2 linked regions of the Trichocoleus sp. FACHB-46 genome follow. The protein of the gene in region 1 interacts with the protein of each later gene in a pairwise test. Links are inferred from orthologs where the notes say so. Each region holds a gene or a part of one and is shown on either strand. Other genes may lie near its edges.

The links.
Region 2: the proteins of H6F72_RS27915 (region 1) and rsfS interact in binary tests that used the Escherichia coli proteins (3 or more experiments, as listed by UniProt). The link is inferred for Trichocoleus sp. FACHB-46 from one-to-one orthologs.

What each region holds. Positions count from the first base shown.
Region 1 is NZ_JACJOD010000076.1:135,701-152,202, forward strand. What follows is about bases 5,205-8,092. They hold H6F72_RS27915 (AAA family ATPase), read left to right. Parts: upstream 5,205-6,010; coding sequence 6,011-7,174; downstream 7,175-8,092. Other genes in these bases: H6F72_RS27910 (DUF5691 domain-containing protein), read left to right, coding at 5,205-6,006; H6F72_RS27920 (DUF5682 family protein), read left to right, coding at 7,221-8,092. Outside these bases: H6F72_RS29905 (ATP-binding protein), read right to left, coding at 1-2,465; H6F72_RS27900 (DNA-binding transcriptional regulator), read right to left, coding at 2,479-2,712; H6F72_RS27905 (SWIM zinc finger family protein), read left to right, coding at 3,065-4,459; more of H6F72_RS27910, read left to right, coding at 4,456-5,204; more of H6F72_RS27920, read left to right, coding at 8,093-9,674; H6F72_RS27925 (VWA domain-containing protein), read left to right, coding at 9,677-10,858; H6F72_RS27930 (ParB/RepB/Spo0J family partition protein), read right to left, coding at 10,870-11,847; H6F72_RS27935 (ParA family protein), read right to left, coding at 11,844-12,533; H6F72_RS27940 (DUF6734 family protein), read right to left, coding at 12,676-14,487; H6F72_RS27945 (IPT/TIG domain-containing protein), read right to left, coding at 14,484-16,004; H6F72_RS27950 (hypothetical protein), read right to left, coding at 16,047-16,376.
Region 2 is NZ_JACJOD010000014.1:89,509-105,257, forward strand. The notes cover bases 7,771-10,655. They hold rsfS (ribosome silencing factor), read left to right. Parts: upstream 7,771-8,939; coding sequence 8,940-9,371; downstream 9,372-10,655. Other genes in these bases: H6F72_RS10780 (glycosyltransferase family 4 protein), read left to right, coding at 7,771-8,068; yqeK (bis(5'-nucleosyl)-tetraphosphatase (symmetrical) YqeK), read left to right, coding at 8,229-8,936; H6F72_RS10795 (CGLD27 family protein), read left to right, coding at 9,429-9,926; H6F72_RS10800 (asparaginase), read left to right, coding at 10,057-10,655. In the rest of the region: H6F72_RS10750 (LOG family protein), read left to right, coding at 1-980; bchL (ferredoxin:protochlorophyllide reductase (ATP-dependent) iron-sulfur ATP-binding protein), read left to right, coding at 1,702-2,565; H6F72_RS10760 (ferredoxin:protochlorophyllide reductase (ATP-dependent) subunit N), read left to right, coding at 2,613-4,019; H6F72_RS10765 (hypothetical protein), read left to right, coding at 4,178-4,735; H6F72_RS10770 (DUF3318 domain-containing protein), read left to right, coding at 4,932-5,537; H6F72_RS10775 (7-carboxy-7-deazaguanine synthase QueE), read right to left, coding at 5,678-6,463; more of H6F72_RS10780, read left to right, coding at 6,779-7,770; more of H6F72_RS10800, read left to right, coding at 10,656-11,010; H6F72_RS10810 (DUF697 domain-containing protein), read left to right, coding at 11,375-13,021; H6F72_RS10815 (GTP-binding protein), read left to right, coding at 12,993-14,426; H6F72_RS10820 (TlyA family RNA methyltransferase), read right to left, coding at 14,604-15,434; H6F72_RS29700 (hypothetical protein), read left to right, coding at 15,508-15,749. UniProt on the Escherichia coli protein: Functions as a ribosomal silencing factor. Interacts with ribosomal protein uL14 (rplN), blocking formation of intersubunit bridge B8.

The sequences.
Region 1 (16,502 bases):
ACCGTGCCTCCGTGTAGTTCGACCAAGTGCCGCACGATCGCTAACCCTAATCCCAGCCCGCCAAACTTTCGTGTTGTAGTGGCATCAGCTTGCCGAAAGCTGTCAAACACATAGGGCAGGAAGTCAGGGACAATTCCCTGTCCAGTATCACCGACTGTAATGTAAGCGTATGAGTCTAAGCGCTCTAGCCGAATCCTGACTTGCCCTCCGTTTGGCGTGAACTTTACCGCATTGGAGAGCAGATTCCAAACCACTTGCTGCAACCGAGTAGAATCTCCAGAAACCAATCCCACATCTGGGTCAAGGTTGCTCTCAATTTGGATTGACTTCGCTTCTGCCGCTAGCCGTACCGTTTCCATCGCCGCTCGAATGATGAAGATCAGATTAATCGCGCTAACTTCAAGGTTGAGCTTGCCTTGGAGAATCCGGGAAACATCGAGCAAATCTTCAATCAATTCCGATTGCAGTTGGGCATTGCGTTCGATGGTCTTCAACGCCTGTTGGGTTCTGGCTGCGTCTAGCTTGCCGTTCTGCAAGAGCCTTGACCAACCCAAAATTGGGTTAAGGGGCGATCGCAATTCATGGGAGAGTACTGCCAAAAACTCATCTTTGAGCCGATTCGCGCGATCGGCTTCGACTCGGGCAGCTTGCTCACGGGTCAGGAGGTGTTCGCGTTCTGCCTCAATATGTTTTTGCTCAGTGATATTGAGTACAGTGCCAATAAAGCGTTGTGGCTGGTCGGCAGCATCAAAGTAAACTTGTCCTTTTGCCGTAATCCACCGTTCAACCCCATCTTGAATCCCGATCGTGCGATATTCTACGCTATACTTGCCGCCCCTGGCTGGGTTCAAAACTTGTTGCACTACTTTTTCTAATCGTTCGCGATCATCAGGGTGTAGACCTGCAAAAAAGCTCTCAATGCTGCTCTCCGCTTCTGGGGGTAAGCCAAACATGGCTTTGCAACCTTCATCCCAAATCAGTTGATTAGTGATCAAATCCCAGTCCCAGGTCCCTAACTGAGCAGATTCGATCGCCATGCGGAAGCGGTTTTCACTGTCGCGTAAGGCTGCTTCGGTGCGGGCCCGATCGACTGCTGCCCAAGTCCGCTCGGCGACTTCTTCTACTAAAGCCACTTCGTCTGGTGTCCAGTCTCGCGGTCCAGCCATGTGGACTGCTAATACCGCTACAAATTCGTCACCCTTGACCAGCGGTATGCCGATGTAGGCTCCAATCTGGATCGCAGCGTAGGCTGACCGTTGGGCTGGGGATAGGTTGGGATCGGTTGCCACATTGGGCATGTACACCGTACGACCCGCACGGAACGCCGCAAGCAGCTTGGGTCCAAATGAATCAATGGGATAGCCGCCAGCGATCGCGTCGGCACCGTTGACGTAGTCACGCTCAACCACGTAATCAGCACCGCAAACCTCGAAGTAGGCCACGCGGTTCGCACCGAGATATTCACCCAGCACTCGGCTAGCTGTAGCCTGAATCTCCACTGGGTCAGCAAGTGGGCGTAGGGTATCGGTCAGAGCAACCCGGAAGGCATCAAACTCGGCAGCACGCCGTGAAACTTCTTCTGCTCGTTTGCGTTCACTAATGTCATTGAACAGAACTGCCACTTTGCGCTCGTGCGGCTCACCGACCCGGAAGGCGTAAATATCAAAAAAACGTCCTAGCGCCTCAGCAGAGTTCTCAAAGCGTATCGCTACACCTGTTAGCGCAATTTTGCCGTAAACCTCCAACCAGTATGCGTCATGCTCTGGGACTAATTCGCGCATTGTTTTGCCAATCGCATCCACCAGTCCCGTGTGTTTCTCAAACAGCGGGTTAGCTTCCAGGAAGCGGTAATCGTCTGCTTTTCCGATTTCATCAAACAAAACTTCGATCAAGCAAAAGCCTTCGTCGATCGACTCAAACAGCGATCGATACTTTGCTTCCGATTCGCGCAAGGCTTTTTCTGCTTGCTGGCGTTCGTCTTCAGCGCGCACGCGATCGCTAATGTCTCGCGAGATGCACAACAGCCTTTCAACTTGCCCATTTGCTCCCCGAATAGGGCTAATCTTGTTATCCCACCACTTAGGTTCGCCGCTCAGTGTTGGACGAAATCCTTGAAAAGTGCAAACTTTACCCGCTCTAGCCTTCACGATCGCCTGGATTGCCACAGCCTGAGTCGATCCTTGCCAGAACTCAGTCCAGGATGTATTCAGAAACGGCGTAATGTCCTGGATGCTAAGCAGCGCTTGCCCTCGCGGACTCATGAACAGAATTCGCCCCTCTAAATCCAATACCTTGATGCAGTCATCGCTACTTTCAAGAATCTGCTGATCAAAATCCTGACTTTGGCCTCGTGCCATTGTTGGCTCTACCTGTTCAGCTTCAGCGCTGCCCTGAGCGGTGTTTTGAGTGATGTTTTGAGATAAATACTTGTCAGAAGCGACAGAGCGACGAAGGCTATCAGTCATACAGTCTCCATCCTTACTCTGAAAAGTATTTGGCGAGCAAATCTTTGCCAGTTTCACCCATCTGATGCAGCAATTGTTCAATCTGCTTCAACGCGATGGGTAAGGGCTTGGTTCGCCCATTTTCCCAGCGATTGACGCTCTGAAATGAAACTCCTAGCTTCGCGGCAAACTTGACTTGGGAGAGTGCTAGCCGTTGTCGCGTTTCTCGCACGAGATCCGCTAGCTCCGATGCGGCGATCGCAGGCATAAGGCACAAACCATAAAACAGCATTCACTAGCTATACCACGTGGTATAAAAAGCTTTCTCCCTCAGAAGACACAGGAAAGACGTTGCTATCTCGTCTAAGGAACACTCGTTACAGGAATAAAGTCGAGATCGATCTTATTTTTGTAACTGTTGGCATTACTGCTTGCCGAGGAATTCCACAGTAATGAAGTAAAGGATGCCGAGGCTCTTTGGTAGAGAGCGAAGCAATTTGGGTTTACTGTTAATCAGAATTATGCGTCTGCCCCATCTGGTGTTAACAGAACTGGCATGTTCTAAGCCTCTGGAGCTTTTTTAGAGCCACCTATTTTGGTAAGCGTTGGAGATCCCACTGATGTCTGCGACCTGGACCGCTGAGCAAATCTTGGCACTAGCCCCCGATGCAAGTTCTGCTAAGAACGGCAAAGGCTTAGCGAGCATTCGCAAATGGGTTGTGTTGGGCCAAGTAGAGCTAGCAGTTTGGGGAGAATGTCAAGGCAGTGGCAAAAACCCCTATCGAACGCAGATTGACTTGAGCGAACCCGCGTTTCAGTGCAGTTGCCCCAGCCGTAAGTTTCCTTGTAAACATGGCTTAGGGCTGTTTCTGGTCTGGGCCGAGCAATCCACTGCCTTTAGTGTTGGCACGCCGCCGTCCTGGGTTGAAGAGTGGCTGAGTTCTCGCCAACAGCGTCAAGAAAAGCGCACGCAAAAACAAAAACAAGAGCAATCCAAACCGATTGATGCGGCTGCTCAGGCAAAGCGGGCTAGCGCTCGCGCGGCTAAGGTCACGGCTGGTATTCAAGATTTGCAACTATGGCTTCATGACCTAACTCGTCATGGGTTAGCGACGGTGCAACAAAATTCTTATCAGTTTTGGGACATGCCCGCAGCTCGGCTGGTAGATGCCCAAGCACCCGGATTGGCTCGACAACTGCGAGAAATGGCAAGCATTCCGTCTTCGGGGTCAGGGTGGGCAGAACGATTGCTGAGCCGTCTAGGAAAACTTCACCTGCTGCTAGAAGGGTTCCAGCGCTTGGAGTCGCTACCCGCTGAAACTCAGGCCGACATCCGGAGTTTAATTGGTTGGACCCAAACTCAAGACGAGTTATTGACAGAGGCGATCGCGACAGAGCTACCCAATGAACTTCAAAACGCAGGGCGTGATGGTTCAAAAGAGATACTGCGTGACCATTGGTTAGTCCTAGGACAACATCACACCGAAGAAGACCGTCTGCGAATTCGGCGGAGTTGGCTTTGGGGTCAAGAGAGCCAACGCAGCGCCCTATTGCTCGATTTTGCTCACGGCAAGCAGCCGATGGATGCCAGCTTGATTGCAGGCACAGTTTTGGATGCAGAATTGGTGTTTTATCCTAGCGCTTACCCGCTCCGAGCCTTGCTGAAAACTCGCCACCACGCTCCAACTCCAATGCAGGAGATGCCAGGTTATCCAACCATTGCGATCGCCTTGCAAGCTTATGCTCAGGCAATGAGCTGCAATCCCTGGCTAGAGAGGTTTCCAGTTGCGCTCCAAGCGGTAACTCCAGTCTGTGAAGGCAATCATTGGTTTGTGCAGGACTCGGAGGGACGGTTCCTCAAGCTTAGCGATCGCTTTTCTGGAAGCTGGCAATTGCTGGCCCTGAGTGGAGGGCATCCGGTAGCGCTGTTTGCCGAATGGGAAGGAGAGACGCTACTGCCGCTCAGCGTTTGGACAGAAAACAAATTCTATGTTTTGAAGGGTGATGCTCTATGACTTCGCCCTGGGAAACTCTTGTGACAGCGGCGCTTTTGGGCACAGAGCGCCAAGCGTTTACTCCGCCTGCTGAGACTGGCTTGCTGGGTGAATTGCTCTCGCGTTTAGATGCTGCCAACCCGGAAGCAGCTTTACTGGGAGCGGCGGCAGCTGTCTCTTTGCATCAACAGGTGGGGCAATTGCCCGCGATCGCTCGTAAGCCTTTACCCACGGCTTGCGACTTAGACGATCTACCCCGGTGTAGTCCTCAAGCGGGTCATCACCTGAGCCTGATGCTAAGCGGAGAGTACGCCAAAGTGTTACCAGAATGGTTAGCGGCAGTAGCGGCGGCAGGGCAGCGAGTACCAGAATTTAATTTGCCTGCTTTGCTGGATTTGGGCCAGCGCAAAACCGATTTACAAGCCGCAATTGCGCCTGTGTTAGGTAAGCGAGGTCAATGGTTAGCAGCCCAAAACCCGGATTGGAATTTTGTTACGGCGACTGAGGAGGATACAAGTTGGGAGACGGGCAACCGTGCCGCTCGAAAAGCTTTGCTGAATCGCTGGCGATCGCAAGAGCCAGAACGCGCCCGCCATGCCCTGGCAGCTACCTGGAAACAAGAAACTGCCGCCGAAAAAACAGCTTTTCTGGAAACTTTTTCAACCCAGTTGAGCTTGGCAGATGAACCTTTTCTAGAATCGGCGTTGAGCGATCGCAGCAAGGATGTGCGCCGGGTTGCCGCTGATTTGTTGTCGAGACTACCCGACTCCCGCCTCTGCCAACGAATGACAGAACGAGTCCACCGCTACATCAAGTTTGGCCCGAACCAAACCCTAGAAGTCACCCTGCCTGAAGCGCTTGATCCTGACCTGCTTCAAGATGGGATTGAGCCAAAAGTACCCTATAACTACTCGATGGGCGAAAAAGCTTGGTGGCTGTTGCAGATTGTAGCGGCCACTCCCTTAAGCGTTTGGACTTCAACCCAATGCACTCTAGAAGCGTTGGTGCAAGCTGCCGTGCAGAGTGAATGGACTCCAGTATTTTGGCAAGGCTGGAAGCAAGCGACTATTCGCCAGCGATCGCCAGCCTGGGTGCCTGCTCTGCTGGAGTTTCATCTGGCAACAACCCAAGATGTGACCTATCTCCAGGACGAAGACTTACAACAACTTATGGCGCTTTTACCTGAAGCTGAGCAAGAAGCATTGGCGCTCAATCACTTGCAGCTCAAAGGGATAGAAAATTCAGCCGCATTGCGAATGCTATATCAGGTGCGTTCAGCCTGGAGTATCCAACTAGGCCGAGCGGTGCTGGACGCGCTCTATCAATACATCACTGTCTTGGAAGCACACCCCTTATGGCACCTGCTAGAGGCTTTGAAAGAATTTGCCCTCTGGATACCTCCCTCTTTATTAACCGAAGCCATCCCCTTAGCCGCAGCCATTGAGAACCGTAGCAACTGGGCTGCCAGCACTGATCAGGGTTGTTGGTCTAGAGAAATTGAGAAATTCTTAGCGCTGCTTCAGTTCCGGCAAGATATGTTACAGGCCCTTACCCAGCAATCAAAGTGAAACCATGACAGACAGCAAGCAAACTACCAAAACCCGCACCTCGAAAAAAGCCGCAACGGTCGAAGCTAGTCCCGCGATCGCTTCAACCCAGACCACCTTATTGCGAGAGCACGCCGAGCATCAGTTCGCCCATGAACTCGATGAACTCGCCAAACAAGATACGCGCCAGCGTCCCCCCAACTGGAAGCTCTCTCCCTGGGCCGTTTCAACCTATCTACTAGGAGGTATCCTCGACAACGGGTTTGAGGTGTCTCCCAAGTACATTGGTAATCGTCGTGTGATTGAAATTGCGGTGGCAACCTTGACCACCGATCGCGCTCTGCTCCTTTATGGGGTTCCAGGAACGGCAAAATCCTGGGTTTCCGAGCATCTATCTGCCGCGATCGCAGGTGACTCAACGCTACTCATTCAAGGTACAGCGGGAACCAGTGAAGAAGCGATTCGCTACGGCTGGAACTATGCGCGGCTGTTAGCAGAAGGCCCATCCATGCAGGCCTTGGTTCCTAGCCCCATGATGCGCGCGATGGAGATAGGGCAGATTGCCAGAGTTGAGGAACTAACCCGGATTCCCTCAGATGTGCAAGATACACTGATTACGATTCTCTCGGAAAAGACGCTACCCATCCCAGAACTGAATACCGAAGCGCAGGCAACCAAGGGATTTAACGTAATTGCCACAGCTAACAATCGCGATCGCGGTGTGAATGAACTCTCTAGTGCTTTGAAGCGTCGCTTTAACACCGTGATTCTGCCCGTTCCCGATAGCGCTGAGGACGAGGTGAATATTGTGCAGCGTCGGGTGACTAGCTTAGGCCGCGCCTTGGAGTTACCCGCTGAACCACCCGCCCTCGAGGAAATCCGCCGAGTCGTCACCATCTTTCGAGAGTTACGCAATGGTGTGACTAGCGATGGCAAGACCAAACTGAAATCTCCTACAGGCACCCTGAGTACGGCGGAAGCCATCTCCGTTGTCAGCAGCGGCATGGCGTTGTCCGCCCATTTTGGAGACGGCAGCTTAAACGCTAGCGATCTGATGGCAGGTCTGGTTGGAGCTGTGATTAAAGACCCAGTGCAGGATCAGGTTGTCTGGAAGGAATATCTGGAGACAGTGGTGAAAGAAAGAGAGGGGTGGAAAGATCTCTACCGCGCCAGCCGAGAGGTGATGTAACGCGATCGCTGCTTGAGATCTCCAGAAAAACTGACCCCCTTGAGTTATGTCACCAAGTTCTAATGTTCATATTTTCGGCATTCGGCATCATGGCCCCGGTTCTGCCCGAAGTTTGTTGCAAGCGCTGCACACCCTACAACCGGATGTGATTTTGGTCGAGGGACCTCCTGATGCGGATGATGTTTTGCCGCTGTTGGCCCAGGCAGACATGAAGCCTCCGGTTGCCCTGCTAATCTATGCCCCAGATCAACCACAGCAGGCGGTTTATTACCCGTTTGCTGTTTTTTCTCCAGAATGGCAAGCCCTGCACTATGGCCTGAAACACCAGATTCCTGTCCGGTTCATGGACTTACCGCAAATGCATCAGCTAGGGGTAAGCCCGCTTGAAGAACCCGTCAGGGAACCAGGAAACAGTGACGAAAAAGAGAACATTGCCACCACCGAACCAGAGGAGCTAACCCCCGACCCAGCGATAGATCTGCAACCTGAAGGCGATCGCCCTTTTTCTCCTACAGACCCCAGTCAGGCTGTGATCTCGGATCCTCTTACCTGGTTAGCCCAAGCTGCGGGCTATAGCGATGGTGAGCGCTGGTGGGAGCACATGGTAGAACACCGTCAAAACAGCACCGATTTGTTCGCAGCCATTCTGGAGGTGATGACAGTTCTCCGTGCCGAAGTCGAGGCTGACCCAGCTTACAGTTCTAGCCTCGCTCAACGCCATCCGCTCCAGGTTGAGCGAGAAGCTAAGCGAGAAGCTTACATGCGCCAAACCATCCGGGCCGCGCAGAAGGAAGGCAAAGAGCGGATTGCTATAGTTTGTGGGGCTTGGCACGCTCCAGCCTTAGCCGAGTTGTCAAACGCAAAAGCGGATACTGCAACCCTTAAAGGACTACTCAAAACCAAAGTTCAAACCACCTGGGTTCCCTGGACTTATGGGCGACTAGCGATGAGCAGCGGTTATGGCGCAGGCATTGAATCCCCCGGTTGGTACCATCACCTTTGGCAAGCAGGTATCTCCGACAAGCCAAGCTCTGCTTCCGCCTCTCAAATCACCATCAGTTGGATGACCTGCGTCGCTCGTCTGTTGCGGCAACAAGATCTCGATGCCTCCTCTGCCAGTGTAATTGAGGCAGTACGCTTAGCCGAAGCGTTAGCAGCTTTACGCGATCGCGCTCTACCTAGCCTCATGGAACTAAATGAAGCCACGCAAACCGTACTTTGCTTTGGGGATGCGCTGCCAATGAAGCTAATCCACGAAAAGCTGATCGTTGGCGAACGCTTGGGGGAGGTGCCCGACGAAACGCCAATGGTGCCTTTGCAGCAAGACTTGTTACGACAACAGAAGCGCTTGCGGTTGAAAGTTGATGCCACCGAGCAAACGCTAGATTTAGATTTGCGAAAACCCACCGATCTAGAGCGATCGCATCTCCTGCATCGGCTCAGTTTGTTCGGCATCGGTTGGGGTAAACCTCAGAGGAATGCAGGGGGCAAAGGCACCTTCCACGAGTTATGGCGCTTGCGGTGGCAACCAGAGTTTGTGATCGCTTTAATTGAGGTGGGGATTTGGGGCAACACGATTGAAGCAGCCGCGATCGCCTTTGTCTGTGATGCTGCGAATCGGGCCGCTGACTTGCCCGCTTTAACCCGACTGATTGACCAAACTCTATTAGCGAACCTGCCAGAGGCGATTCACCACTTAATGGTACGGCTGCAAGCTGAAGCCGCGATCGCCAGTGATGTCGCTCATCTCATGGCTGCCCTTCCTCCCCTAGCCAATGTGCTGCGCTATGGCAACGTTCGTCAAATTGACACAGGCATTGTTGGCCCAGTAGTGGATGGCCTGATCACGCGCGTTTGTATTGGTTTACCCGTGGCTTGTGCCTCGCTCAATGATGAAGCGGCTGCGACTTTGTACAACTTGCTCCTAGAGATGCATCGAGTCGTGACCCTATTGCAAAAGCCAGAACATCTCGCGGACTGGCAAGCAGTCTTAACTCAACTAGCCGATCAGCGAGGCTTACATGGTTTGTTAGCGGGACGTTGCTGTCGCTTGCTCTTAGAGTCTGGGGCTTTCAGTGCCGAGGAAACTGCTCAGCGTCTTGGTCTTGCCCTTTCCAGCACCAATGAACCTGCCCAATCTGCGGCCTGGGTAGAAGGGTTATTGCAAGGCAGCGGTTTGCTGTTACTTCATAACCCAACCTCGTGGCAGGTTTTAGATGAGTGGATTAGCACGCTATCGACCGAGCATTTCACAACGGTTTTGCCATTGCTCCGTCGTACCTTTTCGACCTTTTCAGCTCCAGAGCGGCGGCAAATGGGCGAGCAAGTGCGGCAAGGCAGAAGTGGTAGCTCAGCCAACCTTACTACATCAACTTCAAGTGAAAGCTTCGATCTCGATCGCGCCGATCAGATTTTGGCGATCGTGGCTCAACTGCTGGGAATTGAACTAGCCCTGCATCATCCCATTAATTCTGTCACCGCCGTCAAGGACACCCATTAGCTATGACTCAACCGTTTGACGAACGTCTCCGCCGATGGCGTTTAATTTTGGGTGGCGGATCAGCAGATGGGATTTGTACAGGTGGGGATACAGATGGGCTTGATCTGACCCTGAGTGCCGCCGACCAAGCGATGGATGATGCCTTGAGTGCTTTGTATGACAGCGATCGCCAGGGTAGCTTGGGCAGTTCTTCGCCCAAGGTCGCCCGCTGGTTGGGAGACATTCGCAGCTATTTCCCCTCATCCGTGGTCAAAGTGATGCAGCAAGATGCGCTCAACCGCTTGAATCTACGGCAAATGTTGCTAGAGCCAGAAATGCTAGAAGCTGTAGAACCAGATGTACATCTTGTCTCAAATCTGTTATCCCTCAGTGGTGTGATGCCCAGCAAGACCAAAGAGACGGCCCGGATTGTGGTACGGCGGGTGGTTGAAGAGTTACAGCGCAAATTAGAAAACCCTACTCGTCAAGCCGTAATGGGGAGCTTAAATCGAGCCATCCGCAATCGTCGTCCTCGTCACAACGAGATTGACTGGCATCGGACCATTCGCGCCAACCTCAAGCACTACCAACCTGAATACCGCACGATCATTCCTGAAACTCGCATCGGCTATGGGCGCAAACGCTCCTCCTTGCGAGACATCATTTTGTGCGTAGATCAAAGCGGTTCAATGGCAACTTCTGTCGTCTATGCAGGCATTTTCAGTGCCGTCTTGGCATCCTTACCTGCGGTGCAAACTCGTCTAGTGGTATTCGACACCGCCGTAGTTGACCTGAGCGATCTTTTACAAGATCCTGTAGAAGTTTTGTTTGGGACTCAGCTCGGCGGTGGCACCGATATCAATCAAGCTCTTGCCTACTGCCAGACTCTCATTCGCCAACCGCAAGAAACTATCCTGGTGTTAATCAGTGACCTCTATGAAGGAGGTAATCGCCAGGAAATGTTGAAACGAGTCGCGGCTCTCTCGTCCTCTGGCGTCCAGCTTGTCACACTCTTAGCGCTAAATGATGAAGGTGCCCCTTACTACGACCATCAAAACGCTGCATTTATGGCTAATTTAGGCATCCCTGCCTTTGCTTGCACCCCCGATCTGTTTCCAGATCTGATGGCCACAGCGATTAATCGGCAAGATCTAGGACAGTGGGCCGCTAAGCAAGACATCGTAACAGCTCGCAGCGATCGCTAACGGCTCTACCTTCACTTGAGCATGGCTTCCAGTTGGCTCAGCAACTCTTCTAACTGCTGAGTTTTTTCTGGACTACTCCACAGGGCTCGATCTTTCTTCGCTTGTTGTACTACTTGGGTTAAGCGCTGCTTTAGGTCTGGCTGAGCAGCTGGTTTCGTACTGCCATTCAGAGCTTTGACTCGTTGTTTAATTTCGGACAAACTGAGAGATTTACTCACAGCGTCTTTTAATAACCGTCGTCGTGCCTCTAGATCCTTAATACTGGCAATCACAATTCCCTTGGTATAGTGAATTTTGCCTTGACGAATCCCATCTAAAACTTCGCTCGGTTTCTTTAGGAGTGGCAGTCGAGTCGCGACAAAAGATTGCCAAGTGATCCGTCCAAAGGCATCAAAGATTTGCTTGACCAGTTCTGCTTCTTGGCTAACCAAAACGTTTTGGTTAGTTGTCCCTTTAGCAGCGTTATTCATCCGATAAAGGAAACTGATCACTTCTTCAGTGCCATAACCCAACTGAATTTCCAGCAAACGCAGCGTGTTATCCAGTTCTTCTAGGGCACTAAAATCACGGCGATTGGAATTCTCAGAGATCGCAGCTTGAAATGCAGTGCGGTCGTCCCAGTCGAATACCTTAACTGGAACTGTCTCCAGCCCTAAAATTTCTGCTGCCTTAAACCGACGCAGTCCTGCAACCAGCTCATACTGGCCCGACTGTCTGGGATGGGGGCGCACCCACAGCGGCGATCGAATGCCATTTGGTTTGATGTCGTTGAGTGCCCATTGTTGCAACTCGTCGTTGTCGTAGTAGTGACGAACTGGTTTGCCATCCGGGACAAAGGTAAATGTACAGGCGATCGCTTTCCAGGGAATGATCTGCTCTTTGGTTTCTTCAGCAGCTTGCGTAATTTTTTGCGTAGCTGCTTGACCAAAAACAAAGCTTAGTTCCTCACTGTTGGCGATCGCGTCACTGAGTTTGCGTCGTGTCGTCATGATTCAGCCTCAAACAGCTTCAGGGCTTCGGTTAAAAGTTTGGTGTAGACGTTGGCTGCCGACTTTGGTGCAGTTCCTTTCATCCGAAACACAGTGCTACCTTGGCCCGGTGCATCTTTGATACATTGGCGATCGGGAAGCGTAGTGTCTAAAAGCGGCAATAAACCACTTTGCAAAGCTTCTTTCGCTTCTCGCAACAAAACAGTGTTGTCTTTGACAGCATTGAGGTACAGCGCCGCCACAGGTAATCCACCCCGAATCTCTCTAGCTTGCCGCACAAACTGCACAATCTTGCCTGTGCTGGCTAAGTCAATCATGGAGTCTCGACAAGGAATTAGGACCATGTTGGAGCGAATCAGCATCGCTTTGGTGATTTCACTAGCATTACCAGGACCATCCACAATCACCACATCGTAGGACTCTGCCAGCTTGGGCAACTCATCGAAAAGAGTTTCTGGGTCGCTAATCACTTGGCAAGGCAAATCCAGCTCTTTCAACCACCCTGATGAACTCTGTTGACCGTCCGCATCGACCAAAATTGTCGAATATCCTTTTTGAGCAAACCAATCAGCTGCATGTACAGCTCCAGTGGATTTACCTGCTCCACCTTTCTGATTGGCAAAGGCTAATATCTTGGGCAACTTCGTCGCCACACTCACTGCTTTTACAGCTTTAGCTCTTGGCATAAGTTAAATAACCAAAACCTATGGTTTGATAGTATCACTGATTTTGTGCAGTGCAACATTGATCAGCAATTAACCAAAACGTTTTGGTTAAATAAACTTGGTTGGGATTAGTTGAGAAGGTTTCGCGATCGCCAGTCCTTCATTACTGTAGATGAATGACGCTGAGCCAATCTCCGCCCTCACAACCATTGCCACTAGGTCGCTCTGGCACCCCAGGCCAAATATGATTCCCATCTAAGGCGCAAAGACGACGAACGCTCAACTGTCCTGTATCTTTTCGAATCACATACAGCTTGTCCTGGGCAACCAAGCCCCAGCACAATCCTGTTACTTCAGACGCGATCGCCACAGATTCTTGAAGTGAAATGCCATTAACACTAAAGCACTCTTGCAACTTTGGTGAAATAATACCTTGCTCTAACTCTGCTTGTAACTCTAGATCTAGATTGAATAGAACTTCTTCATTCAGAATCCAGTCTCCTCGTAGTTCGACAGTGAGCTGATCTAGTTCGCTTGCTTTTATAAATTGCTGCGCTTCAGGCCAAGTCAGCCGAACTGCGTCTGTAAACAGGACATTTTCTAGTGCTTCGATTCCACCAATCATCTGAAACTCGTTTTCGACATCTGTTTCACCAATGCGCCAGCAAATTCGTTGCTTCGCTATGGTAGTGACTCGCACAGGCTGAATTTTAAGCTGATGAACTAGCTGCTGGCTGGCGATCGCGCCTGCATCATGACTCCAAAGCAAAACACTTCGCTGATGGAGGCCATCTACACGCACTGGTTTAGCAAACTGAATCACCAGTCCTACAGTCTGTACTAGCTCCAGAAATGCGTTTCTAGTCAGCACCTGATCATGATGCCAACTTGCATAAATAACTCGATTCAGGTCTGTAGGCGTTGGGTGTGTAAGCGGAGATGCAGTAGAGTTAAGGCTTGAGCCTAGTTCAGTGTCACTATCTGATACTTCTAGTAAATCTTCAGTTTGAGCGACAACAGGCGAATAGGCGCGATCGCTACCCAGAAAAAATTCCACTTTTTCTAGATACCGTAAGCACCGTTGATACTGGTTTGGGTATTCCTCGGCTACCCGTTTCTCTAAACGTCGAGCGATCGCGGCATCTCGCTTGGCCTCCCCAATTAAGTGGGTATAGCCGAGTTGGTCAGGCTGTTGAGAGGAGAAAGCTGCTTCTGGGGAATCGAACAGACATTCAATGCTGACGTCGGCAAAGAGCGAATCTGGCAACTGCTGATGATATTCAATACAAGCTGCCAAAAAATATTGCTCAATCAGCAGGCAATCTCCTAGTTTGTTATCCATCAACGCCAAAGCTGCTTGATTGCCAGGATCAGCAGCAATTCGCAAAGCCATGTCAGCATAGTGGCGAATAAAGTCTACCTGAGCGCCGCCCATAATACCGCAGCAATAAGCCAGATTTCGGCGCTTGGCAAAATACCAGTTCCACTCATCCGGTAGCCAACCATTTGTACTTTTGACGCGATGATTAAAAATTTCTGGGCGATACCACCAGCAGGTTGCTAAGGGTTTGCCAAAGACAAAATACTCCGGGTTCTGAGCAAGCACAGGCGCAGTGTTGACGACCGGGGGCAGCGGCTTCCACAAGAACACATCGTTATCGACATGGATGAAAGGCTGGGTTTGGCTACGGTAAGCCCATAGTTTACCTAAAATCCACCAATCTGGGTCTTGAGCTTGCAACGCATTTAACTCAGTTGTAACGCTATCAAACTCTAGCCCCAAGCCATCGATCAGCATTTTGGCTCCAGCATCATCCGTCACCAGCGCAGTTTCAGGATAATGTTTTCGCGCGGTTTCGAGCGACAAGATCCAAGCGAGAAGATGATGTTTTTCACTAAACCAGATGGTTTGGCGATGCGATCGGAAAGGTTTTGTCCAGAACGACCACACCGAGCGGGCGATCGCTTGGTTCATAAGAGATTACTTCCGATCGCCGTTCCCGAACCATAGTAACCAGGCACAACGACGGTGAAACTATCAGTGCTAGTCACGGTTCCACCTCTTGTCTGAACTGTGACTAGCACTTTTACCCCTCGTGAGAAGGACGGCACTCTCACCATAATCTGTGTTGCAGTCGGCGTACCGACTATAGTGCCATTCACAGAACCAAACCGAACGGCAGCTGTCCCCACAGTGAAGTTTTGGCCAGACAGAGTGATAATATCCCCTGCCTTGCCAAATTTGGGCGTAAACTGATCCGGCGCTGCATTGAAGAGGGGAGCAGGAGGTGGCGGAGGATTCACTACAAACTCACGCACAAATTGATTATTCGTGCGTAATTGATCGAAAATTTGATTACCTGGATCAGCAGTGAAACTAATTTGGTAAGTGCCAGGTTGGTCAAACTTGTGGGTAAACAGGAGCGCACCATCAGTTGATTGCTGTTGCGATCGCAGAGCCGTATGGGAATACAGCACTTGCTTAATAGATTGGGTAGGCGTTGCCTGGATATCGTCTGAGTCATCCACTACAGCTCGTAGCATCATCGAACCCGCAGAGTTTAGTGGCGGCACCCTACGAATTCCGACCTGAGAGACTTCCCAGCTAACATCAAAGCCCGCAGCATCCACGTTACCTTGGTTACTTAGAATTGCTCGAAATGTCACTTCTTGCCCCGCTACCAATGGGGTAGGTGAATCTAGCACAACATCTTGAACATTCAGATCCACAATATCGGCTCGCCAGAGTAGCAGATTGGTTTTCTGGTTCGCAGTTTTCACCACCACCAACCCGCCACCAATGACATTTCGCGGCATTTCTACCGTCAAGCGACTATTAGTGCGATCGCGAATTCTAGCCAGTTTATCTTGAAAGTAAACTTCAACCGTATCTGTTGGCGCACCGAAGTTGGCACCATCAAGGATCACAGTGCTTCCAGGAGCACCGCTCTCCGGTTTGATTTGCGTAATCAATGGTAAGTTGCGCCACAAACGCAACCGCGTTTCACCTAACCCGCTTTTAGACGAAATCTCTGTCAGCATGGCAGGCGTTTGGGTTGCCACTTCCAAATCATTGACGGAGTGAATCCCAACCGTTTTGAGTTTCTGGATCTCGACACTCTGGATTTCTGGCAGGTCTTCTAGGCGTCGATAATCACCCGTTTCCAGATCGACAGACTTACGGGTTTCTTGAACTTGGGTATCGAGGGCGGGCGTGAAACCTAGCTTTAAAACAGTAGCCCCCGTTTGACCAGGAGCTACGGTGCGAAACATGAGATGGCCGTTGGGGTCGCGGCGAACATCCACTTGAAGATCCAGGTTTAACTGGTTGACCATCATGGACAGTCGTCGATTTTGCGACTTGAGAATTAAGGTATCTTGAGCTTGATCTAACTCTGCCGTGATCACTTGGATCAGTTCAGATAACTCCCACTCATCATTGGGTAGAGCAGGAGGTTCATTGGGAGTCAGGGGGCGATCGCTATTGGTCACAGAAGCTATGTCACGTGATGAGATGGTAAGAACTAAAAGAATTTAGTCCAGAGGATTTAGCTTTAAGGTAACTCTAAAATGGCTCAAGGCATTGACTGATTTTGGCACCAGGGGTGAAGGTAAGGTAGTCATCAGTCGACTCCCTGACAGCGAATTGCCCGATCGCGGCGAGAGATGAAAATGCACCGGGATCGCGATCGCAATTTCATCAAGCTTTAAGCTGGGGAGAGCCATTTCCGAAGTCCAGTTCTGAAGATTAGACTCAGCTACTAGTTCCTCAACTTTATTAGGCGCTAGTTCATGCGTCACCGGAATTTGAGAAATCTCCCCAGCACTCATCACCACTAAGTCACTAAAGCGGATAGCAGGCATTCATACCCTCGAAAAATTGGAATTAGCTAACCTCTCCCCAACCCCTCTCCGCAGTAAAGAGAGACTTTAAATCTCGCTCCCCTTCCCTTGAGGGAAGGGGCTGGGGGTTACGTTTAGCTGTGTCTA
Region 2 (15,749 bases), on another replicon or contig:
GAGAGTTAATTCAACAAGCTTTGGTCACTATCATGCGGATGGCCGAGGGTGAAGTAGACCGCTTGGATTGGAAGATTGTGACTGCTTCCTTACAGGATATGGAACGAGCCTTTAAGGCTTTCTATCCTTACCGCCACGTTCGCAAAATTTCTATGTTTGGGTCTGCTCGGATTCAACCCGACAGTGTTGAGTATCGAATGGCTGCTGAGTTTGCCCGTCGCATCACAGAACAAGGCTTCATGGTGATCACCGGAGCAGGCGGCGGCATTATGCAGGCAGGCAATGAAGGAGCGGGAGTAGGTCAATCTTTCGGCCTCAACATTCATTTGCCTTTTGAGCAAGGAGCCAACCCTTTCATCCAAGGCGATCCCAAGCTGGTTTATTTCAAGTATTTCTTTACTCGTAAGCTTGTGTTTTTAAAGGAAAGTGACGCTCTGGCGCTATTTCCGGGTGGCTTTGGGACGCAAGATGAAGCTTTTGAGTCTTTGACGCTCAGTCAGACTGGTAAATCTGCTCCTGTACCTCTGGTGTTGATCGATCGCCCAGGTGGAGATTATTGGCGGAGCTGGGCTGAATACATTGACAAGCAGTTGCTACAGCGAGGCTTAATTAGTCCAGAAGACCCCAGCTTGTATACGGTTACTGATGATCTAGATTTAGCTTGTGAGGCGATCGCGAGTTTCTATCGAGTGTTTCACTCTAGCCGCTATGTCGGGAGTCTACTGATCATTCGGCTCAAGTCCGAGTTGATGGACAAAGATATAGAAAAGCTGAATGAAGAGTTCAGTGACATTTTGGTGAAGGGACGCATCGAAAGAAGCAAAACTCTGCCACAAGAAGCTCCAGACGAGACAATCGACTTGCCTAGATTGGCCTTGTATTTCAATCAACGCGATTTAGGCCGCTTGTACCAACTGATTGCTGCCATTAATCGCCTGGGTCTGCCTTCTCCCAACACCGAGCACCCAGAACAAAAGTAATCACCATCTTTGTCATTTTTACGAGTTGGGGCGAGATTCACTCACCCCAATTTTTTTGTGGATATTGTTGGAGGATTAGATGCGATGTGACGTTTGATAAAGCTTTGAGGCTGATCAGGGCAAAATTCACCATATTTAACAAAACTCTTGAAACTGCCTGGTCTCGTCTTTTTCGCCTGAGGATATGTACTTATCGCAGGTTGATTTCAAGTTGGCGATCGCCCTTCACTCAATTGTTCACTGCTGACTAAAACTGCTGAGTATTCAAGCGTTTCCAGGTTCAAGCCATTGAAGCAGAGACAAAGGGAGCCTAGAGTGTCGCGATCGCCGCTCAGTCATTTCTGGCGCTTTAGGGAAGAGATTGAGTGGGTTAAGAGCGCTCACAGTTTGAATGAGTCTGAATCCTCTCTACATAGAAATTGAAGTAGAACATTTTTTGTTTTTTGTTCCACTTTCTATAAATATTATTTAATAAAATTGTCTGATTGGGGTTTTATAACCTTGAAGTAGGTTCTGGCAGATTTAACCCTCTTGCAGAACCTTAAAGACTTCCTAGCATCGTTATACGCCTCCAAATGTCTCCACACCCCCTTTCTTTTCCTTGGAGGTTCAACAATAATGCATTCAACAGGTTGACTAAAGCGCATTCCACGGTCACAACAAGCGCCGTGCAGCCAATGCGTCCCCCAGATTTTGATACGAAGCTATAGGAGAGACTGGCGTGAAACTAGCAGTTTATGGCAAAGGCGGAATTGGCAAATCGACGACGAGCTGCAATATTTCAGCCGCTCTAGCCAAGCGCGGTAAAAAGGTTTTACAAATTGGCTGCGACCCAAAGCACGACAGCACGTTTACCCTCACGGGCTTTTTGATTCCCACCATCATTGACACACTGCAAGCCAAAGACTACCACTACGAAGATGTTTGGCCAGAAGATGTCATCTACAAAGGCTATGGTGGCGTAGATTGCGTGGAAGCTGGTGGTCCACCCGCTGGGGCAGGTTGCGGTGGCTACGTCGTAGGTGAAACCGTCAAGCTGTTGAAAGAACTCAACGCCTTTGATGAGTACGATGTGATTTTGTTTGATGTCTTGGGCGACGTCGTTTGTGGTGGCTTTGCGGCACCTCTCAACTATGCCGACTACTGTCTAATCGTGACCGACAACGGCTTCGACGCTTTATTTGCAGCAAACCGGATTGCGGCTTCTGTCCGAGAAAAAGCTAGAACTCACCCTCTGCGCCTCGCTGGCTTGATCGGCAACCGGACTTCCAAGCGCGACTTGATTGACAAGTACATTGAAGAAGTGCCCATGCCTGTACTCGAAGTGCTACCTCTGATCGAAGACATCCGGGTTTCCCGAGTCAAGGGCAAAACTTTGTTCGAGATGGCCGAGTCCGATCCTTCCTTGAACGTTGTCTGCGACTACTACCTCAACATTGCTGACCAGATCTTGGCTCAACCCGAAGGTGTCGTACCCACCGATACTCCTGATCGGGATCTGTTTGCTCTATTGTCCGATTTCTATCTCAACCCCGCCCCAGCGCCTAAGAGAGAAGACGAAGAACTAGATCTAATGATGGTTTAAGCACCAGCCGCCCCAAATTAATAGAACCCTGGAGAGGAACACCGTTCATGACCCTTGCTGATACTCAGCCCCAAGCCCTCAATTTTGAGTGTGAAACTGGTAACTATCACACCTTCTGCCCGATTAGTTGCGTGGCTTGGCTATACCAAAAAATTGAAGATAGCTTCTTTCTGGTCATTGGCACCAAGACCTGCGGCTACTTCCTACAGAACGCGATGGGTGTGATGATCTTTGCCGAACCTCGTTATGCGATGGCAGAGCTAGAAGAAGGAGATATCTCGGCCCAGCTCAACGACTACGAAGAACTCAAGCGCTTGTGCGATCAGATTAAGCGCGATCGCAACCCCAGCGTGATTGTTTGGATCGGCACTTGCACCACCGAAATCATCAAAATGGACTTGGAAGGCTTGGCTCCTAGGCTAGAGTCAGAAATCGGGATTCCGATTGTGGTGGCTCGGGCTAATGGGTTGGACTACGCCTTTACTCAAGGAGAAGACACTGTTCTAGCGGCCATGGCTCAGCGTTGCCCAGACAAGCCTGCGACGACCGAAGCAGGTAAAAATGAACAAAATGCGATCGCCAAACTGCTCAACTTTGGTCGCAAGAAAGAAGAAGTCGCCGCCGAAGAATCGGAATACGCCGAGCATCCTCCTCTCGTTCTGTTTGGCTCATTGCCTGACCCTGTCGTTACACAACTCACCTTAGAGCTGAAGCGGCAAGGGATTAAAGTCAGTGGCTGGCTACCTGCCAAACGTTACACCGAGCTGCCCGTAATCGAAGAAAACTACTACGTGTCTGGGGTAAATCCTTTCCTCAGCCGCACCGCTACTACACTCATGCGTCGTCGCAAATGCAAGCTGATTGGCGCTCCCTTCCCCATTGGTCCCGATGGCACCAGGGCTTGGCTAGAAAAAATCTGCTCGGTCTTCGGCATCGAACCCCAAGGTTTAGCCGAGCGGGAAGCTCAGATATGGGCCAGCTTGGAAGATTATCTCCAGTTAATTCGGGGCAAATCTGTCTTCTTTATGGGAGACAATTTGCTAGAAATTTCTCTGGCTCGCTTCCTGATTCGCTGTGGCATGAGTTGTCCAGAGATCGGCATTCCTTATATGGACAAGCGCTACCAAGCGGCTGAACTGGCGCTACTAGAGAAGACTTGTCACGAAATGGGAGTGCCAACTCCCCGAATTGTCGAAAAGCCTGACAACTACAATCAGATTCAACGGATTCACGAACTCAAACCAGACTTAGTAATCACTGGCATGGCCCACGCCAATCCCCTGGAAGCGCGGGGCATCAATACCAAATGGTCTGTGGAGTTTACTTTCGCCCAGATTCACGGCTTTACCAACTCCCGTGACATCCTAGAACTGGTAACTCGGCCCCTCCGTCGGAACAATAATCTGAAAGACCTGGGTTGGGATAAGCTGGTCCGAGAAGAAGCCAAACTCTAGTCTGTCAGCATCTACCTCCTGTGATCTATGCCTCTGCTCTGCCCCCACCCTTGGTGGGGGTTTTGTCTGATTACCTCTTCTCAGATAAATTCAATAGGGCAGAGGATTAAGCATTTTGATTTCACCCGCTTGCTTAGCGAATCACCGATGAGGCACCTATGGGCGCGACATTGCAACAGATTGCCAAATATTTAGATAACAAAGGTTGGACTTACGATCTTGATGAAGCAGACTATCGCATCGTTACAGGCGTTGAGGCGGACAATGTAGAAAACTTCGTCATTGTGGTTCAGCTAGACGAGGAGGGCAAATTCTTTAAGCTGTTTGCCCCTCAAGTCCTTTCGGACATCCAAAATCATCCCTACAAAAATGCCATCCTGCAAACCATGTTGTGCATCTCTTGGGAAACTAAGATGCTGCAATGGGAATACGATCCGTCTGATGGTGAAATTCGAGCCATCATTGAATTCCCTCTCGAAGATTCTCTATTGACAGAACGCCAATTTAACCGCTGTTTAGCAGGGTTAGTGCAAATCGTAGATGAAGTGGCGATGCCACGATTGCAAGCTGTGATGGAGACTGGGCAAGATCCAGGCTACGAAGAAGAAGGAGAGAGATTACTGTTGGCGCTGCAAGAACAAGCACCAGGACTTTTGGAGCTGTTAGAGCGAGCAATGGAAGCTAGGAAGCGACGCGGTACGTTTCCGTCTGAGTAAATAATAAATAAGGCGGAGGCGATCGCTAGTTTATTCTTACTGATGTAATTCTCGTCTAATGCCCTAGATTAACTAGATAAGCAGAGAATTATTGGCATAGAAAGACGGCTATACTCCAAAGTAGTATCTTTTCTTGTTGCGAGTTGCCAAGGCCCGGACTATGACATCGTATGCAACCTCCACGACCAGAGCCGAGATGAGCGAACTCCGGCGTTTAAAAGCCTTGCTACCCCCTGAACTGCAAAGTTGGGTCATGGTGGAGGGAGCCACAACTGTTAACCCTCCTTTGATTACGGCTGAAGAGATTGGCAAGGATCAAGTTGAAATTCAGATTGACTTAATTCGCTGGGAGCAACTAGCGATCGATCAGCGTAACTTACTATTTTGGCACGAAGTCGCTCGCATCCAGAACGATACAATCCCCAAAGATGGTTGGGAAATGGCAGCTTTAGCCATTGGTCTGGGTGGCGCTGTAGGAGAACTTTGGGTCCAAGATGGGTTGCTGTTGCTGCTAGCCCTAGGATTGTGTGGGGTTTCGGGCTACCGCTTGTTCCAGAAGAACAATAACGAGCGTACAGTCCGAGAAGCGATCGATGCCGATGAGAAGGCGATCGCCCTAGCAACTCGATTCGGCTACAGCTTACCCAATGCTTACAAGAGTCTAGGCAGTGCCCTCAAAGCTTTAATTGATCAAACTCCCAAGAAGCGGCAACGAGGCAAATACGAAGCCCGTTTGGAAGCTTTGAAGCGCAGTGCAGCGAAAGCTAAAGCCAAAGCCAAGGGTAGCCGTCCGGAACTGTAAAAAATTCATCATTGCGCCCCGTTGCCGAGACTTTTTGGCTGACTTAAACGGAGTTGGGGAAACACTCAGCTCCGTTTTAACTTATACCAACTCCCTAACTCTGCCTTACAGATTCTTATAGGGGCGAACGGCGTTCGCCCTTACAGTTGGCCCAACATTTTATGAGTTTGGGGGACAACCCGAACTTGCTTTAAATAGCGCTTCATCAGAGTTTGCCAGGTCAGAACTTGATCGGGAGTGGGTGGCGAAAAATCATGACCCAGGGAGTGAGCAGCATCTAGGGGAGTTACAGGTTGAAGAAAGACTGGAATCGCTGGATCCACCGCAGCTACTAATTCAGCCGTCTGCTCTAAATCTTCTAGTTTGGTGGCTTGGGAGGCGATCGCCTTGACAAACACTTCTACCGAGGCATCATGACAGCGTTGGAGAAACTCGGCATGAGTTTGCCACAAAGTCTCACCACTGACGCTAGGTAGCTTCACATCCATGCCCACCGCATCTAGATACGGCAAAATCATTGCCAACTGTTCAGGGCGATGCCCGCCACTTTCGAGATAAATGGGCAGTCCTGTTTGCTGACGCACTTGAGGTAAAAATTCGGCTAGAAATGCTGCGTGCAGCAGAGGTTCGCCTCCAGTTAGGCTAATGCTGTCGTGTAGTCCTGGCTGATTTTGCCGCTGCACCCAGTCTAATAAAGTGGGTAAAGACACTGGATTGGGATGCGTCTCAAAATCTCGTAGTCCAGGCGATCGCTCAATTTGACAAGTAGCAGGGGCCGTCCAGGTATGAGCGCTATCACAGAAGTAGCAACGTAAATCGCAGAAGGCAAACCGAATAAAAAGTTGGCGCGTGCCTACATTTAGTCCTTCGCCTTGGATAGCTGAAAAGACTTCAACCAAGCGAGCTGTGGCGGTGTCAGCGGTCATCTCAACAATTGCCGTTAGCAGGGAAAACCCATTGTAGACGACCAAACAGCGCAAAATTCGGGGTGTCTCTAGGTTCAGTGGCCCTACTCAGAAAAACAGCCGCTTTTAGAGGGAAGGTTCATCGGATCTTTAAAAGAACAAAATCCTACAAAAAGATTCGCTGAAGCATAACCATTAAAGTTTCTTAAGTATGTGATCTATCGCTAAGTTGCTAGTGAGGACGCAGCAACATTCTAGAGTCCTATGCAATATAGGCAAACTCTGAAGGTGTGCGTTGGACTCGCAGCTCCGTAGAACGATCTAAGTTTAGCGACTATGCGAATTCTAATTTATTCCTATAATTACCATCCAGAGCCAATCGGGATTGCCCCCTTAATGACCGAATTGGCAGAAGGATTGGTGCAACGAGGCCACGAAGTTCGCGTCGTCACTGGCATGCCCAACTACCCCCAACGTCGCATTTACGACGAATATCAAGGGAAGTGGTATGTCACTGAAGAAAAAAACGGAGTTACAATCCAACGCAGTTTTGTTTGGGTGAAGCCAAAGCCTGGTTTACTCGATCGCATTCTCCTAGATGGCAGCTTTGTCTTGACCAGCTTCCTGCAAGCCATGCGCGGTTGGCGGCCTGATGTCATCTTGCTCACGGTTCCACCTTTACCCGTTAGTGTTCCTGCTGCGCTACTCGGCTGGATACGACGCTGCCCAGTGGTACTGAATCTACAAGATATTTTGCCGGATGCAGCGGTGCATGTCGGGCTGTTGAAGAGTAAGACCATGATTCGTGTCTTCTCAGCCCTAGAAAAATTTGCTTATCGCACCGCCACCAAAATCAGCGTGATTACGGAGGGGTTCGTGGATAACCTCACCGCGAAGGGAGTTGATCCAGACAAGATGGTCTGCATTCCCAACTGGGTGGATGTCAACTTCATCCGACCCCTGCCTAAAGAAAACAATGCCTTTCGAGTCGCCCATAAACTCGAAAACAAGTTCGTCGTCCTCTACTCTGGCAATATCGCGCTGACCCAAGGACTAGAAACAGTCGTTGAAGCCGCTACCCGCCTACGCCACATTCCCGAAATCGCTGTAGTGATTGTAGGTGAGGAAAAAGCGCTGCAAGGCTTGCGAAACTACTGCCAATCTCGAGGGGCAGATAATGTACTGCTCTTGCCTTTTGCACCACGAGAGAAATTGCCGGAAATGCTCGCCGCCTCTGACATTGGCTTGATTGTGCAAAAGAGCAATGTGATCTCTTTCAATATGCCATCCAAAACCCAGGTGCTATTGGCGAGTGGTCGCCCCATTATTGCCTCCGTTCCTGACACTGGAACGGCTGCTAGAGCAGTCCAGCAAAGCGGGGGAGGTGTTGTAGTTGAGCCAGAAAGTCCTGAAGCACTGGCCGCCGCCATCTTGGAACTGCACGCCAATCCTGCTAAAGCCCAACTGCTGGGCCAGAAAGGTAGACAGTTTGCGGTTGAGCGCTATGCCTTTGACCAAGCACTTAACCAGTATGAAGCTCTGTTTAAGACAGTGGCAGCAAACGCTTCTAATAAGCGTCCTGTTTTACCAGAACTCGTGACTGAAAAATCCTTGGTCGATCTCTAAATCTTCTAGGAGAGAAACTTCACACTGAAAACCAGTGTTAGCCCAGGTATCGTGGTATCTGGGCATTTTTGTACGGTTTACAAACCCCTAACTTTAGGTGCTGATACCAATAATTCAGCTAAAATGGGAAGCAGATTGAATAAATCTTTCCTCAAAAATTTTGCAGGTCAAACCATCTTCTAGTTTGGGCAATCGTCCTTCTAATCACTCTTCAAATGCTTCTGGCCCTCCCCCTCCTGGCATTGACTATCAGCCAGGTATAGTAGAACGCGAACGGGTGTTGAGTTGGCTAGCAGAAAATGTGCCTGACGCGCGGCTCAAGCATATTTTGAGAGTGGAGCAAACTGCTGTAGAGCTAGCTCAGCATCATGGTTTAGATGTAGAGAGAGCAGCCCAGGCAGGCTTGATGCATGATCTCGCAAAGTATTTCAAGCCCCAACGTCTCCTAGAAATGGCTGAAGCTGAGGGTTTAGAGATAGACCCTGTAGAAGCGGCCCATCCTCACTTACTTCATGCACCCGCAAGTGCCATTGTAGCTAGAGATGAGTTTGGGATTGAGGACGAAGAAGTCTTGCAAGCTATCTGTGACCACACATTAGGTAGACCTGGAATGGGTTTATTGAGTTGTGTTGTTTTTTTAGCAGATAGTTTAGAGCCAGGACGAGGAGAGAATCCTGAATTAGAGGCCTTGCGACAAAGCAGTTTGCAGGATTTACACCAAGCAGTTTACTTAACTTGTGACTATTCTTTGAAGTATTTTCTCAATACCCATCGGCTAATTCATCCTCGAACTGTTCTCACGCGCAATTGGTTCTTGAAACGATCGCATCCTACGAATTCTGTTATTACACAAGGAATTGAGAACTAAATAATGACCGATTTCAAAGTACGTTCTTACCCAGCGGTTGCTACTTCATCTCAACCGGCTGATGTGGCGAAGCAAGATACCAGTAAGCAATTGGCTTTGATGGTTGCTGAAGCTGCCGACGATCGCAAGGGAGCTGACATTGTCATCCTCAAAGTCTCTGAGGTTTCCTACTTAGCAGATTATTTTGTCCTAGTCACAGGTTTCTCCAGCGTCCAAGTGCGGGCGATCGCACGCTCCATTGAGGACAAGGTAGAGGAAGAATCCCAACGCTTCCCACTCCGCACAGAAGGCCAAGGCGATGGTACCTGGATGGTGCAAGACTACGGCGATGTTATTGCTCACATCTTTATGCCAGAGCAGCGAGAATTTTATAATCTTGAAGCGTTTTGGGGCCATGCGGAAAAAATTGAATTTTCCACGTTGGCAAAGGATTAGGTAAATTAAAGGGACTAGATGGCTCTCGGGTAGCCTCTGCACTTGCTAGTGTTGCCTATGGATATTTCTACCCCTATTTGTCCCGTTCCTTCTGAGCAGCAACCGCTCAACGAATACCAAGACTTGAAGGAGTCTTGGTTTTTCCGTTGGGCTACGTTACCTCTGCAAACTTACTTCACCACAATGCTCTGGATTTGGGTTTGCAGTTGGGTTGTGGTTGGGCCAGTAGCAACCTACAGCTTTTCCTGGGTGAAGCATCCAGTGCAGTTTGCGCTCAGCGGTGCAGCAGGGGCCAGCTTGATGGTGGCGCTGCCTTTACTCCGCCTATATTTGGGCTGGAGTTATATTCGCGATCGCCTCCTCAACGAAACTGTCTTCTACGAAGAATCTGGTTGGTATGACGGTCAATATTGGCCCAAGCCGCCGGAAGTGCTGACGCGCGATCGCTTAATTGTCAGCTACGAAATTCAACCGGTTTTACGGCGTTTACAGCGCAGCTTCGGAGGTCTCATCGCGCTTTTCTGTTGTGGTGGCATTGTTTGGCAATACCTCTAAGCCCCAAATCTAAGCCCCAGAACATTAGCCGACAAAATTAGTCCCACAAAAATTAACCAAAATATTGCAAGTGTTATAGCTCTGTAAGCTAGGCTTGCCTTGGGAACTGGAGTATGTCACAGTCTTAGCCATGACTAGGGGAAAACGAACTCAAGCCGCTGAGCTAGAAGTTAGATTACTGCGTGAAGGTTTGGTCGAGTCCAGCCATCACGTCCAAGCTGTCGCCTGTGATGACCGAGGGCGGGTGTTGTCAGTTGCAGGCAATGCAGAAACTGCTACCTTTGTGCGTTCTGCACTCAAGCCGTTTCAGGCGCTATCTATAACCACAACGGGCACATTAGAGCGCTACAACCTGACCGATCGAGATTTAGCGATTATTTGTAGCTCGCACAAGGGCACGATTGAGCAAGTGCGGCAGGCTTTTAATATCCTGTGGCGGAGCGACATTGATCCATCGGCGCTGCAATGCCCAACTCCTGAAGGCAAGCGCAGCCCATTGGAGTACAACTGCTCTGGCAAACATGCTGGGATGCTAGCAGTCTGTCAACAACGCAACTGGCCGCTGTCTAATTATTTACAACGCAATCATCCAGTTCAGAAGTTGATTTTGGCTAAGGTTGCCGAGCTGCTCCGCATGCCAGCCGAGGAATTTATAGGTGCACGCGATGACTGTGGTGCTCCTACCTATTTCTTGCAGTTGGGACAAATGGCGACTCTCTATGCCCAGCTTGCCTCTGGCAGCAGTTTAGATATGGAGCGAATTGTCCGAGCCATGACCCATCACCCAAATATGGTGGCGGGAGAGGGCGAGTTTGACACCGAGGTCATGCGTCTGACTCAAGGCGAGTTGGTCAGCAAATCGGGTGCTGAAGGCGTGCAGTGCATTGGTCGAGTGGGTGAAGGCTTAGGGCTAGCCATTAAGGTAGTGGATGGAGCTAAGCGAGCTAAATACGCAGCAGCAATTCACATTCTGAAGCAGCTGGGTTGGGTGACACCGGCGATCGCAGAGACTCTAACCGAGAGCTTTATTACCCTGAGTTCATTCAAGCGTTTAGACGTTTTGGGTGAATTATCCCTAATTTAGAAATTGGGGGTTGCAATCTCAGAAGCTTTTGGTTATATTAATAAAGCCGACGCGGGGTAGAGCAGTCTGGTAGCTCGTCGGGCTCATAACCCGAAGGTCCATGGTTCAAATCCATGCCCCGCCACCAAATAAAAATAAAGCTCTGTAGTTAATCGCTACAGGGCTTTATTTTTGTCTTGAATTTGTTAGCCACCCGACTACACCCTCTAGAAGCAGAGTCCTACCCGTAGAATAGAGGTATCAAGGGCAATGTGAAGCTGGGCACGTAACACTTTTGGTCAGGCGTGGAATTTTTCGCCGCAGAAGTGATACTAGTCAGGCTAGAACTGCTAACAAAAACTTTTTATCAATTGCTGGTAATTCTATGACTGTCCTGTGGCGGCGACCTGTTTTAGTCGGGGGAGTAGGGCTTACCTTTGGGCTGTGGTTTCTAGAGAGTATGGCGCACTCGTTGGCAGAGGTCAGCGGTTTAGTCACCCTAGGAGCGATCGCAGCAGGGACAGGTCTTTGGTTTCTTCAGAAACCTAACGCTCAAATTGCTCCCATTTCTGCTCCAGCGTCTCCTGTGAGCCGTCTACAGGTTGAGCAAAGCCTCACGGAAGTTGAAGACAGAATTCAGCGGTTACAAGCTGAAGTAGCCACCTTAGACAAGGTGCGCCCGGAAACCATTGCCCGGATTCCAACCCTAAAAGCGCAGCTTCAAGCCTTAACTCCGGAATTAGAGCGGCAGGCACTTCGAGTTGCCGTGGTGGGGGGACAAGCGGTGGGCAAAACTTCTTTGGTTCACGTCCTGCAAGCACAAGGATTGTCTTTACCGCCATCTGTTTCTTGGCAAGATTTACCTGCCCTGCTCGCAGCAGAAACTTCCACCCTCGATGCCGATACGATCGCTGAGGCGCAAACCGCAGACGCAGTTATCTTTGTGGTGGTAGGAGACTTGACTGCGTCAGAGTTGCAGGTGGTGCAACAACTGGCTACAGCTAATCAGCGCTTACTTCTAGTTCTGAATAAGCAAGATCAGTATTTACCCACTGAGCGATCGCTGGTGCTCAAGCAACTGCAAACGCGCACTCAAGATTATTTAAGTAGTGCCGATGTAGTCGTGATCGCGGCAGTTCCTAGCCCTTTGAAAGTGCGCCAACACCAAGCCGATGGGTCAGTGCAGGAATGGATGGAACAGCCCCAACCCGAAATCAATCTACTCTCCGAGCGGTTGCAGCAGTTGTTAACTCAGGAGAGTCAGCAATTGGTTTGGGCAACCACTTGGCGGAGCGCGATCGCTTTGAAGGCTGAGGTGCAGGCAGTTCTAAATCAGGTTCGCCGCGATCGGGCCTTGCCGCTGATTGAGCAATACCAATGGATCGCCGCAGCCACGGCTTTTGCCAGCCCAGTCCCCGCTCTAGATCTCTTAGCCGCCAGCGCCATTAATGCTCAGCTAGTCCTAGACCTGAGTGCCATTTATCAGCAAAAGTTTTCCTTACAACAGGCGCAGACCATTGCTAAGACAATGGCTGGTTTGCTGCTGAAATTAGGGTTAGTAGAGCTGTCTACCCAGGCGATCGGTACCGTGCTCAAGAGCCATGCCATTACCTATGTGGCAGGTGGGGCTGTGCAAGGTGCTAGTGCTGCTTATTTAACTCGCTTGGCTGGATTGAGTTTGAGTGAATATTTTGAGGAACAAAGTGCCTCGATTCGCTCAGAGGCGGAAAATCCCCTCAGTCTCGATCGCCTCACTCAAGTTCTCAAAACCGTATTCCAGCAAAACCAGCAAGTGAGTCTCTTCCAAGCTCTAGTGAAGCAGGTGACAGAGCGCTTTACTCCCAATCCCTCTCCTCAGCCACAACCTCAATTGCAATTAATCGCTGCTACAGAGCCAGCCTTACCATTGGCATCTATCCCGTTGCCAAACCTACAGCTAGCTAGCCACGAATTGGAGCTAGTAGAGGAGAATAGATCTGCGGTCAGTCTTTCCAGTACTAGCCTTGAGTCATCCTCCCTCCTCTCAACCTAACGCCCCTAACAACGCTCAGTCTGCTTCCAGTTCGGCCCGTTCTACTCCACAAGAATCTCATTTCAGTCGAGCTAGAGCCAGCCTACGGGAAATCTTGGCACGGCATACCCACCGTTTGCGGCAATTTAAGCTGCCTAACAATTTAGAGTTACAAGCGGCTTTGCAAACAGAGCTAGAGAGCTTAGCTGCCACCCTGAATAAGCTGGACCAAGGAGTGATCCGGATTGCCACCTTTGGGTTGGTAAGTCGCGGGAAGTCAGCCGTATTGAATGCTCTGTTAGGCCAAAAAGTTTTGCAAACGGGTCCGCTGAATGGGGTTACGCAATGGCCCCGCTCGGTGCGTTGGGTGCCGAATGCAGACAGCAAGGTGCAAGTCGAATTAATTGACACGCCTGGCTTGGATGAGGTGCAAGGACAGGCTCGGGCCAAAATGGCTCGCGATGTGGCGCGCCAAGCAGATCTGATTTTGTTCGTGGTCTCTGGCGATATTACCCAGACTGAGTATCAAGCGTTGTGCGAACTCCGGGATGCTCAAAAACCGCTGCTTTTGGTGTTCAACAAAATTGATCTGTATCCCGATCGCGATCGCCAAGCGATTTATAAAAACCTACAACAACTAGGAGCGAACACCAAAGACAGCCGACGCCTCCAGCAATTGCTCTCGACTGAGGAGATTGTCATGGTGGCGGCTGAGCCTGCCCCGTTGCAAGTGCGGGTAGAGTGGCCCGATGGTCGTATCACCTATGAGTGGGAATCGCCCCCACCCCAGATTGAGCCGTTGCAAGACAAGCTGCTGACGTTGTTGAACCGGGAAGGGCGATCGCTCCTAGCATTGAATGCCCTGCGGCAAGCGCGGGAAGCCGAAACCAAAATTGCCCAAACGACCATTGAGCTATGCAGTCCGGAAGCGGAGGCATTGATCTGGAAGTTCACTCGCTATAAAGCAATGGCAATCGCCTTAAATCCAATCGCGTTTTTGGATTTAGCGGGGGGTGTGGTGGCGGATTTAGCGCTAATTCGAGAGTTGGCGCGGCTCTATGGCCTACCGATGACTCGCTATGAAGCTGGGAAGCTTTGGAAAACTATTTTGCTTAGTTCTGGCAGTTTGCTGCTCAGTGAGTTGGGCAGTGGCGTTTTGTTGGGTTTAGGCAAGAGTACGGTGGCGATCGCTTCGGGTGAGAACCCAGCCAACTTTTCTGCTTATGCTGGGGTAGCTGTGGTGCAAGCAGCGGCAGCAGGGTATGGAGCTTACGCGATCGGGCGGGCGGCTCAGGTGTATTTGGAGCAAGGTTGTACTTGGGGACCACAAGGGCCAAATACGGTGATTCAAGATATTTTGAGCCAAATTGAGCCGAACACGATTGTTTATCGCTTGCGGCAGGAGATTGGGGAGTTTTTGGGGTAGCTAGTGAAGCTGAGTTACCAAGGCTTGGGGCACTCGCCCCAAACCCCCGCTGAGGGACGGTTGCGTCCCCCAGACCCCCTCCAAACGAGTTAAATGGTGGGAGTTTCGAGTTTTAGGCTGTGGTAGCTGTTGGTTTTTAATTATTACTTTCTGACTCCTAGTTCCTGTCTCCTCTTTTCATCCCTCATCCTTCATTCCTGTAAGTTCTTGCTGAGCCGCTTTAGTGATCTGGACGATCGCGCCTAGATCTGGAATAGGAGTGGATGCACTCATACTTAGCCATAAAAGGTATTCGATGTTTCCGGCTGGGCCTTGTAGGGGGGACCAAGTTAAGCCTTGGTAGTGCCAACCGAGGGCTTGGGCAGTTTGGATGACTTGGGCGATCGCTTCCGCTTGGTCTTTGGGGTCGCGGACTACGCCGTTCTTACCAACGCGCGATCGCCCCACTTCAAATTGTGGCTTCACAAGCAAAATTGCCTCTCGCGGTTCTTTGAGCAATTGCCACAGGGCGGGTAATACTTTCGTTAAGGAGATAAAGGAGACATCGGCGACTCCGAGATCTGCGTCAGGCTGACTTTGCTCGTATAGCTCTTCTGGTTTTAAGTGCCTGAGATTGGTGCGCTCTCGGAGGACCACACGGGGGTCTTGGCGCAAGGTCCAGGCTACTTGCCCATAGCCAACATCAATGCCGTACACTTTCTGCGCTCCTGACTGCAACAGACAATCGGTAAAGCCGCCTGTAGAAATACCGCCATCTAAGCAGACACGACCAGTGATTTCAATGGGAAACGCTTCTAGGGCTTTGGCTAGTTTTTCGCCGCCTCTAGACACGTAGGGCGATCGCTGCTTCACAGCAATCTGAGCCGTAGGGTCAATCTCGGTACCCGGTTTATCCACGACCTGCTGGTTCACTCTGACTTCTCCTGCCCGAATCAAGCGCTGGGCCTGCTGTCGAGAGTCACAGAGTTTTAGGTCTACAAGTAAGGTATCGAGTCGTTGCTTAGCCAAGGAACTGCACTAAAAAATTAAAATGAAGGAACACCTATAAAATAAAGCTTTTGGGGCTATCTCATCTTCCACCATGCCACCCGAAGGTTCTTCGCAGACGACCGTGAATCCTCCACCTCGCATTTTAGAGTCTCGAACTCAATATCAGCCTTGCCACATCCGCGTACCCGACTTAGACGCTCGCGTTGCTGCAATCCGTGTGAATGGTAAGTTCTATAGCTTACTTAAGCTAGTGAAAGAGCGACAGCAAGCTCTAGAGATCGCCACCCGTCTCGCCAATAAAGGTGAAGAAGCTGTTATTACGGCGACTATCAA